Regions from separate parts of the Virgibacillus sp. genome, predicted to be linked through region 1. Evidence: riboswitches for the same ligand, from Rfam matches in the RefSeq annotation. Region 1 holds a riboswitch; each other region holds the start of a gene.
The links. Region 1 has a riboswitch for S-adenosylmethionine ahead of HLX49_RS14365 (methionine ABC transporter ATP-binding protein). Riboswitches for the same ligand answer to the same signal wherever they lie in the genome.
Positions count from the first base shown of each region.

Region 1 (3,170 bases):
TGTACCAATTGGTGAAGATGAAGATGATAATGTCGAGGTGCGGAGTTGGGGAGAGAAGACGCCATTTTCCTATGAACCAAAGCCTCACTGGGATGTAGCAACAGACTTAGACATCGTTGACTTTGAACGAGCTGGCAAAGTGACTGGGAGTAGGTTTGTCTTTTATAAAGGACTTGGTGCAAGATTAGAGCGTGCATTATGGAACCTGATGTTAGATTTCCATGTGGATGAACATGGCTATGAAGAAATGTTGCCACCACAAATTGTGAATCGAACTAGTATGACTGGGACAGGGCAATTACCAAAATTTGCAGAAGACGCCTTTAAACTAGAAGAATGGGATTATTATTTAGCTCCGACTGCAGAAGTGCCAGTAACAAATTATTATCGTGATGATATTTTAAAGATAGATGATTTACCGAAAAAATTTGCTGCATTTAGTAGCTGCTTTCGTTCTGAAGCAGGATCTGCTGGAAGAGACACAAGAGGTCTGATTCGTCAGCATCAATTTAATAAAGTCGAGCTTGTCCATTTTGTTAAACCTGAAGATTCCTATGAAACATTGGAAGTGTTAACAAATCATGCAGAGAAAATATTACAGTTATTAGAGCTTCCTTATCGTGTGATGAGTATGTGTACAGGAGATTTAGGCTTTACAGCAGCTAAGAAGTACGATATCGAAGTATGGATCCCTAGTCAGCATACGTATCGGGAAATTTCTTCTTGCTCTAATTTTGAAGACTTCCAGGCAAGACGTGCCAATATCCGTTTTCGTAGAGAAGCAAAAGCAAAACCAGAATTTGTGCATACATTAAACGGCTCTGGATTGGCTATTGGTCGAACTGTTGCAGCTATTTTGGAAAATTACCAGCAAGAGGATGGAACGGTTGTTATTCCAAAAGCATTGCGTCCATATATGGGAGGAAAAAAGGTCATTCAATAAGCCAATTCAAACATTTACTGTGAGTCAAATGGTAAATAGAAGAGCAAAGTCGCATTTTGGGCTTATTGACGAAGGCTGGAACAACGGTTCATGCATCTTTTTTTTAAAAGGAACATAGTCTGAAAGATAACAGGAAACATCCGCGGATAAAATTTTTATCGCAATAAAGGCTTGGCGATAGCCCATTTTTTCTAAAAATCTGTTTGACAAGTAAAGGAAACCGTAGTATGATATAACACAATATCTTGATCAAAAATAAATATAATATTTCTTCTTATTAAGAGAGGTGGAGGGAATTGGCCCTTAGAAGCCTCGGCAGCGGACTCGTAAGTAGTACTGTGCTAAATCCAACAAGCAAGCATGCTTGAAAAATAAGAAGCGGAAACCAATAGATTGGAAATCCCTTCTTATTTCGTATAAGGAGGGATTTCTTTTTACGCAATAGGAAAGGGTGGAATTTTCAGAGTTTATAACTTAAGCAAAACGGTGGTGTTACCGCCAAAAAATAACATACTTCTTATCTAGAGAGGTGGAGGGACTGGCCCATAGAAGCCTCGGCAGCGGACTCATATGAGTACTGTGCCAAATCCAGCAAACAAGTAGTTTGAAAGATAAGAAGAGGATATGTATAAAAAATACCTCTTCTTATGGAAGGGGTATTTTTTATACTATAGGAAAGCATAAAAGTTTAAAGGTTTATAGTATAAGAACATCTTTGTTATTTTTGGAAAAGCTAGATCCATGGCAATTGTTTCACATGGAACAATTGCCATACAAAGCGATTTTAAGTGAAAAAGAATGGTGGATTGGTTCAATGATTATATTTGATCAGGTAACGAAAGTGTATGAAGGAAAAGGTGAATCTGTTAAAGCATTGCACAACGTGGATTTACAGGTAAAAAAAGGAGAAATATATGGTGTGATTGGATTTAGTGGTGCAGGAAAAAGCTCGCTCATACGCTGTGTGAATGCTTTAGAACGTCCGTCATCTGGAAGAGTAATCATAGATGGAAAGGATCTCTTACAATTAACTGCAAAAGAAGTACGTGAAGCAAAACGGAATATCGGTATGATTTTTCAACATTTTAATCTTTTACATTCAAAAACAGTGTTTACGAATGTAGCGATGCCTCTACTAGTGGCAAAACGTCCTAAAGAGGAAGTGAGAAAAAGAGTATTAGAGTTACTCGCTTTTGTTGGTTTAGAAGATAAAGCAAACAGTTACCCCGATCAGCTATCTGGAGGGCAAAAACAACGCGTAGGGATAGCTCGTGCTTTAGTTACGAATCCGAAAGTGCTTTTATGTGATGAGGCAACATCTGCACTTGACCCAGAAACAACAAAATCTATTTTTCAACTGTTAAAACAGGTAAATCAGGCATATGGAGTGACGATTTTAATGATTACGCATGAGATGGGTGCCATCAAAGCGATTTGTGATCGGGTTGGTGTTTTAGATCAAGGAAAAATAGTGGAGTCGGGCAGTGTATTTCAAGTATTTTCAAAACCAAAAACAGCGATTGCTGCTAAGTTTGTAAGTTCTGTGATGAATGACCATATACCGGAGTCGATTTATGCGTTACTTCGTGAACAGCGAGAAGACCGGCATATATATCGCATTGTGTTTGTCGGTAATAGTGCAGGCGAGCCTTTATTATCACAAGTTGCTAAAACGTATACCGTAGATGTCAATATACTGTATGGCAGCATTACAGAAATACAAGGGATTCCTTTTGGCAATTTCATCGTTCAATTTTCAGGTACAGAGAAGGAGATGAAACGAGCTTTGCTACATATTCATCAACAAAAGGTTACTGTAAAGGAAGTGTTAGCAGATGTTAGTTGATCAAGAACAACTCTTACAAGCTTTATGGGAAACGGTCGTCATGGTCGGCGTATCATTAATTTTCTCTTTTCTTATCGGACTTGTATTAGGTGTTTTATTAGTCGTATCGAGAAAGGGGCATCTTTGGGAAAATAAAATTATTTTCACTATATTAAACACAGGAATAAATATATTTCGTTCTATTCCATTTATTATTTTGATGGTAGCCGTTATTCCATTCACAAGGCTGATTGTTGGAACTTCGATTGGAACAGCTGCTGCAATTGTACCAATGATATTATTTGCTGGCCCTTATATTGCTAGATTAATAGAAAACTCTTTACTGGAAGTTGACCCAGGGGTTATAGAAGCAGCACAAGCAATGGGGGCAACGCCATGGCA
Region 1 covers NZ_JABXHF010000077.1:6,358-9,527, forward strand. The annotation lists gene serS (serine--tRNA ligase) at 1-943, shown strand, start outside; SAM riboswitch class I at 1,215-1,321, shown strand; SAM riboswitch class I at 1,458-1,561, shown strand; gene HLX49_RS14365 (methionine ABC transporter ATP-binding protein) at 1,758-2,789, shown strand; gene HLX49_RS14370 (methionine ABC transporter permease) at 2,779-3,170, shown strand, end outside.

Region 2 (3,170 bases), on a different contig from region 1:
TTTAATTTCACCAGCATACTCGGTTCCGCCTATTAATACAATACGTTGTTTAAATGATACAAGAATAAATGCTTCTGAATTTGTACCGTCTACTTTTGGGTTAGCTTTAAATGTTGGTGCAGATATAACAGTAAATTCTGGCTGATGCTTTTCTAGTTCTTCCTTCGTAGGTGTGATAAATAATTGTCTGGCAAAGAGATTGTGCCATGCATATTCATTAATCACTTGCAAAGGAAGACGGTATTCATGGTCTGCTCCAGCATATCCTTTAAAATGAAAGATTTCCGACTTGTTTTTTAAATAGGCAACGACTTTTTGATAAAGCTTATTGAAAGTCTCTTCGCTAACAGAACGATTTACCGTTCCCCAATCAACATACTTTTCGCTCATTTCATCTTTTACAATAAATTTATCTTTAGGAGAGCGACCAGTATAAGCTCCTGTTTCAGATTGAACAGCTCCAGTTGCTGATAACTTTCCTTCTTTTCTAGCTAAAATTTTTTCTACAAGTTGTGGTACAGATAAATTCGACAACAAATAAGGATGTGCATATAATTCGGTTACAAATGATTTTTCTACCGTTTTCATTAAAAATACCTGCCTTTTAACTCAAATTTATTCATGTTCATGTGTTTAATCTGTAAATAGTATAACACATTTATTCAAATAGTCCATACTAAATATGATAAAATATAAAAAATTAAAGAAGAATTAGTATGCCTCTCTGGTGTTTCTTATACTATAGGAAAGTATAAATTTTTAGGGTTTATATAATAAAAGAAAACAAAGGCTTTCTTCATAAGACTGGGTGACGAGCTAAGTTTTTCTAATAGTATGTGGGTAAAGTGATTGAAAATACACCCAAATTAATTGACAGGAACCTACTATTTAGGTAAGCTGAATTGCGAACGGATCTCTTATTCAGAGTTGGTGGAGGGACAGTCCCTAAGAAACCCAGCAACCATCACACATTTGTGAAAAGGTGCTAACCTGATGCAAGGTCATACGAAACCTTGAACAATAAGAGCGAAAGGATCGCTATTCCCTTTCCTCATGATAAGCAGGAAGGGATTTTTTATACTGTAGAAAAGTATAAAATTAGGGCTTATAGTATAAGGAAGACTACCGCTTTCGCCATAGGAACTTGGCGTTTAAGCCAAGCTTTTCTATTGTTAAATGTATACAGGTAATCTAGCGCAGGATAACTAGAAGTGTTTGTTCTTGTCATTATATATGCATATCTTATAATAATGATCATTTTAGATTTCTTTTGTTTATCGTGTGTCAGAGAAAACATCCAGTTAAGTAAATTTTCACGTTATATAGAGTTCCGTATCTGATTTTAAAGGAGGAAGTAGCAAAATGGCTACGAATCGACGTTTATTTACTTCTGAATCTGTAACAGAAGGTCATCCTGATAAAATATCAGATCAAATTTCTGATGCTATCTTAGATGAAATATTACAATCGGACCCTTATGCTCGTGTTGCATGCGAGACAACCGTTACGACAGGTCTTGTATTAGTGGCAGGTGAAATATCTACGACTACTTATGTTGACATCCCAGCAGTCGTACGAAAAACGGTTGAGGAGATAGGTTATACGCGAGCAAAGTTTGGTTTTGATGCTAAAACTTGTGCTGTATTAACGGCAATAGATGAGCAATCTCCAGACATTGCTGGAGGCGTAAATAAGGCATTGGAAGCAAGACAGGGACGAATGAGCGAGGAAGAAATTGATGCTATTGGAGCTGGTGACCAAGGTTTAATGTTTGGATTTGCTTGCGATCAAACGGAAGAATTAATGCCACTACCGATTTCTTTAGCACATAAGTTAGCTAAACGATTGTCAGATGTCCGTAAAAGGCGTATCTTGGATTACTTGAGACCAGATGGAAAAACACAAGTAACCGTAGAATATGGAGAAGAAGGGCAGCCTATTCGAGTTGATACCATCGTTATTTCCACGCAACACCATCAAGATGCAACTGTGGAACAAATTGAAAAAGATTTATTAAAGCATGTTATTTTTCCAGTAGTCCCAGCACATTTGTTAGATGAAACAACAAAATACTTTATCAATCCAACTGGGCGATTTGTAATAGGTGGCCCACAAGGTGATGCAGGTTTAACTGGAAGAAAAATTATTGTGGATACGTATGGTGGTTATGCACGACATGGCGGGGGGGCATTTAGTGGTAAGGATGCAACGAAAGTAGATCGTTCTGCCGCTTATGCAGCAAGGTATGTTGCAAAAAACATTGTCGCTGCAAAATTAGCTAAGAGTTGTGAAGTTCAACTTGCTTATGCGATTGGTGTAGCAGAACCGGTGTCAATTGCTATTGATACGTTCGGAACAGGAATCGTTCGTGAAGAAGTATTGGTTCAAGCTGTGAGGAAGTTGTTCGACCTTCGTCCTGCTGGGATTATTCATATGCTTGATTTACAAAAGCCAATATTTAGAAATACAGCTGCATATGGTCACTTTGGGCGTACAGATGTTGTATTTCCTTGGGAAAAAACGGACAAAGTAGAAGAATTAATTGCATTAGTAAAAGAACAGCAGTAGAGTGAGCAAGGGCATGACTTTTCGGTCGCTGGAGAGGTCATGTTTTTGTTTTACTGTAAGGAAAGGTAAGAAAGAGTTTTCGATAATACCCTGCTTTATTCTCAGGTTCTTGGTTTGTAAAAGGTGACAGAAATGAGCAGACCAGCAAGCGATAGTGGGGTAGTTGTAAGATTTTCCATCCCGTTAAGTGGAAGTTTGGGGAATGATAGTTGATGCTGTTAAGCTAGCGGAGGATAACACGGGAGACTCCTCGAAAATGATTGCAATGTTTCGCTGACGTAACTTTCCTTGTCCTGTGGGAAAGCGCAGCGGGAAGCCCCCATAGAAAAAAAGCAATCTTTTTAGGAGGCTGAGCGCCAGCCCAAGGAAAGCGTAGTGTTTTTTCGTAGCGGTCACTAAAAGTGTACATAAATAGAGTGCTGGAAAGATAGAGGTTATAATTATGTCGAGAAAAATTTGACACATACCAAGTTTTTCTAAAAGTTTTTAACGAACGTTTGGTGTGGTATGATAGTAATGAAAAAATGATTCGTACCATACGTTACTATATTTAATGAGAGAAGGTAGACAGCTATGTGTGGTTTTATCGGAATGTTATTTGA
Region 2 covers NZ_JABXHF010000023.1:13,716-16,885, reverse strand. The annotation lists gene pckA (phosphoenolpyruvate carboxykinase (ATP)) at 1-588, opposite strand, end outside; SAM riboswitch class I at 915-1,027, shown strand; gene metK (methionine adenosyltransferase) at 1,363-2,568, shown strand; gene asnB (asparagine synthase (glutamine-hydrolyzing)) at 3,142-3,170, shown strand, end outside.
Region 2: it holds a riboswitch for S-adenosylmethionine, as region 1 does, so the genes downstream of both, metK (methionine adenosyltransferase) here and HLX49_RS14365 (methionine ABC transporter ATP-binding protein) in region 1, are expected to answer to the same signal.

Region 3 (3,170 bases), on a different contig from region 1:
AAGTATTATGGCGAAAGCCTTTGTTTTTAAACCTTAAAAATTTTATACTTTCTTATAGTGTGAACAAAGCTGATCTGCAATGCTTTGCAATCAGCTTTGTTTATAAGAATGTTAATAATTGTCCGTCTGTTACATAAACTAGGAGTAAACTTATTGATAATATGAAAAGCATTATAGTACAGAGATGAAGTCTTGCTATATGATGTATACATTCAATAGTCAAAAGCCTTCTAGTTGTGCAGTTATCCTTTTATAAATATCTACATATTCCCAGCTAGGTTTACATTATTGAAAGACAGCTAAAGGTAAATAAAACATTTTTTATTGCAAGCTTGTTGCTTGATTTTTCAAGGAGTGCTGTGTGATGATTACAGATGGATCAGAAAAGGTTATGATTGTAGAAGGATTGACTGATAAGAAGCAAGTGAATAAAGTGATTGCCGAAGAGATCACCATTGTTTGCACAAATGGAACGCTTGGAGTAGAGCGATTTGATCACATGTTGGAGGAATATGGTTTAGATGATAAGGATGTTTATATTCTTGTCGACGAAGATCCTTCTGGCATCAAGCTTCGTAAACAACTAGCAAGAGAATTACCACATGCTGAACACGTCTATGTAAGTAGCGAGTACAGAGAAGTAGCGACGACACCTGAAAATGTACTAGCTCAAGTTTTAGTGAGTAAACGAATAGCGGTTAATCCTATATTTCTGATTTAATTTAAAGTAAAAAGGTGATAGTTTGCAACAAGTAACAAAAGAGCAACTACAGCAATCCAATTACTTTCTTTATATTTATACACCACTTTGCGGAACGTGTAATCTTGCTAAAAGTATGTTACTTAAAATGGAACAAATGCAAAAGCAAGAGCTATTTTTAGAAATGAATGCATCACTACATCCAGAATTTATGCAAACGTATCAAATAGAAAGTGTTCCTTGTTTGCTTATAAAGAAAGATGGAGAGCTCGTTGAAAAAATGTATGCATTTCGCGATGTAGCAAATATATACCAACACTTGATCATGCATAGACCAGAATTGTTTTCATTTCAATAGTAAAATTACATTGACAAATAGCAAGCAACGTGTTATTATGATTTCTATTCCAATTAAATAATAATTAACTCTTATCTTGAGCGGTGGAGGGACTGGCCCTATGAACCCGCGGCAACCTTCAAATAAATGTTTTATTTTGAAAGGTGCTAATTCCTGCAAGGCGTATGTCTTGGTAGATGAGGGGACATTTTGACATGTATACGTCTTTCTGTTCTCTTACAGAAAGGCGTTTTTAATTGCTGATGTGGGCATAATAGTAAAGGGACAAAAAGGAGGACTATGTGTGATATCGATAGAGGGTTTGCGTAAAGTTTTTACTGCAAACAAGACAGACACAACGGCTGTTGACGATGTAACCCTTTCGATTAAACAAGGAGATATCTTTGGTGTGATCGGTTATAGTGGTGCAGGAAAAAGTACGTTTGTGCGATTACTGAATCGTTTAGAAGAACCTACAGGTGGTAAGATTTTTATCCGTAACCAAGAAATAACAGCATTAAAAAAGAATGAATTGCGGTTAGCTAGACAAGATATTGGGATGGTATTCCAGCATTTTAATTTGTTATGGTCACGTACTGTGAAAGAAAATATAGCCTTCCCATTAGAAATAGCAGGTGTTGAAAAAGAAGAACGGAATCAACGTGTTCAATCTCTCATTAATTTGGTCGGTTTATCCGGGAAGGAAATGACCTATCCTTCGCAATTAAGCGGTGGACAAAAGCAACGGGTGGGCATAGCAAGAGCTTTAGCAAACAAGCCTTCCGTATTATTATGTGATGAAGCAACATCAGCCTTAGATCCAGAAACAACAAACTCTATTTTAGACTTGCTTGTTGACATAAATCAGCAATTAGGCTTAACGATTATATTAATTACACATGAAATGCATGTTATTCGCAAAATATGTAACCATGTAGCCGTGATGGAAAACGGAAAAGTGGTAGAACAAGGTAATGTATTGGATGTGTTCTCACACCCCAAAAAAGATGTTACGAAAAAGTTCGTTCAACAGCTAATGGGGGATGCAGAAGCCGAGAATGAGTTTGAACATTTAGTTCGCACATTTGAGAATGGTAAGTTGATTCGTCTCCATTTTGTAGGTGAAACAACGAACGATGCTTTAATCAGTAAGCTCGTAAAGACGTATGACATTGACATTAGTATTTTACAAGGGAAAATTACGCGAACACAGGCTGGTGCGTACGGTACGCTATTTATCCAGATGACTGGTGAAGAATCAGAAATCACACAAGCAATCCAACATGTAACAGAAAAAACTTCTGTAGAGTTGGAGGTGATTCGCGGTGTTAGCTGATTTATTTGCTACTATTAAAGTAGAAGATATTATAGAAGCAACGAAAGAAACATTTTATATGACGATTATTGCTTTAATAGGAACCTTTATTTTTGGTATTTTACTTGGGTTACTGTTATTTCTCACTAATAAAGGGGGACTATGGCAAAATAAATGGGTTAACTTTATCACGGCCACGTTTGTAAATGTATTTCGTGCTATTCCTTTTATTATATTAATATTATTGTTATTCCCTTTTACTGATTTTCTTGTTGGTACGATAAGAGGCCCTAACGCTGCGCTCCCGGCATTAATTATTGGAGCAGCACCATTTTATGGACGGTTGGTGGAAATTGCTTTAAGAGAAGTAGATAAAGGTGTCATAGAGGCTGCTAAAGCAATGGGTGCCAAGACCCGAACAATTATTTTTAAAGTATTGTTACCAGAAGCAATGCCAGCTTTAATTTCAGGACTTACCGTTACTGCTATTGCGCTTATTGGTTATACAGCAATGGCAGGAGCAATTGGGTCAGGAGGCCTGGGAAGCTATGCATATTACTCGGGCTTTCAACGTAGAGACTTTGATATTGTTTTGCTTTGTTCCGTAATTATTGTGTTCATTGTATTTCTATTTCAATTTATTGGTGATTATATTACACGCAAACTAGATAAACGTTAAGGAAAATTATTAATTATAATAATGAAGTGTAATTTTGACAAATGTATGCAAATAAAAACGATGAAAGAGGAGCGTGCCAACATGAAAAAATATATTCTTTCCATTTTAATCCTTATTGTATTAGGTGGTTTATTAGCTG
Region 3 covers NZ_JABXHF010000024.1:4,378-7,547, reverse strand. The annotation lists gene HLX49_RS06985 (toprim domain-containing protein) at 365-721, shown strand; gene HLX49_RS06980 (thioredoxin family protein) at 744-1,058, shown strand; SAM riboswitch class I at 1,127-1,241, shown strand; gene HLX49_RS06975 (methionine ABC transporter ATP-binding protein) at 1,342-2,373, shown strand; gene HLX49_RS06970 (methionine ABC transporter permease) at 2,363-3,031, shown strand; gene HLX49_RS06965 (MetQ/NlpA family ABC transporter substrate-binding protein) at 3,113-3,170, shown strand, end outside.
Region 3: it holds a riboswitch for S-adenosylmethionine, as region 1 does, so the genes downstream of both, HLX49_RS06975 (methionine ABC transporter ATP-binding protein) here and HLX49_RS14365 (methionine ABC transporter ATP-binding protein) in region 1, are expected to answer to the same signal.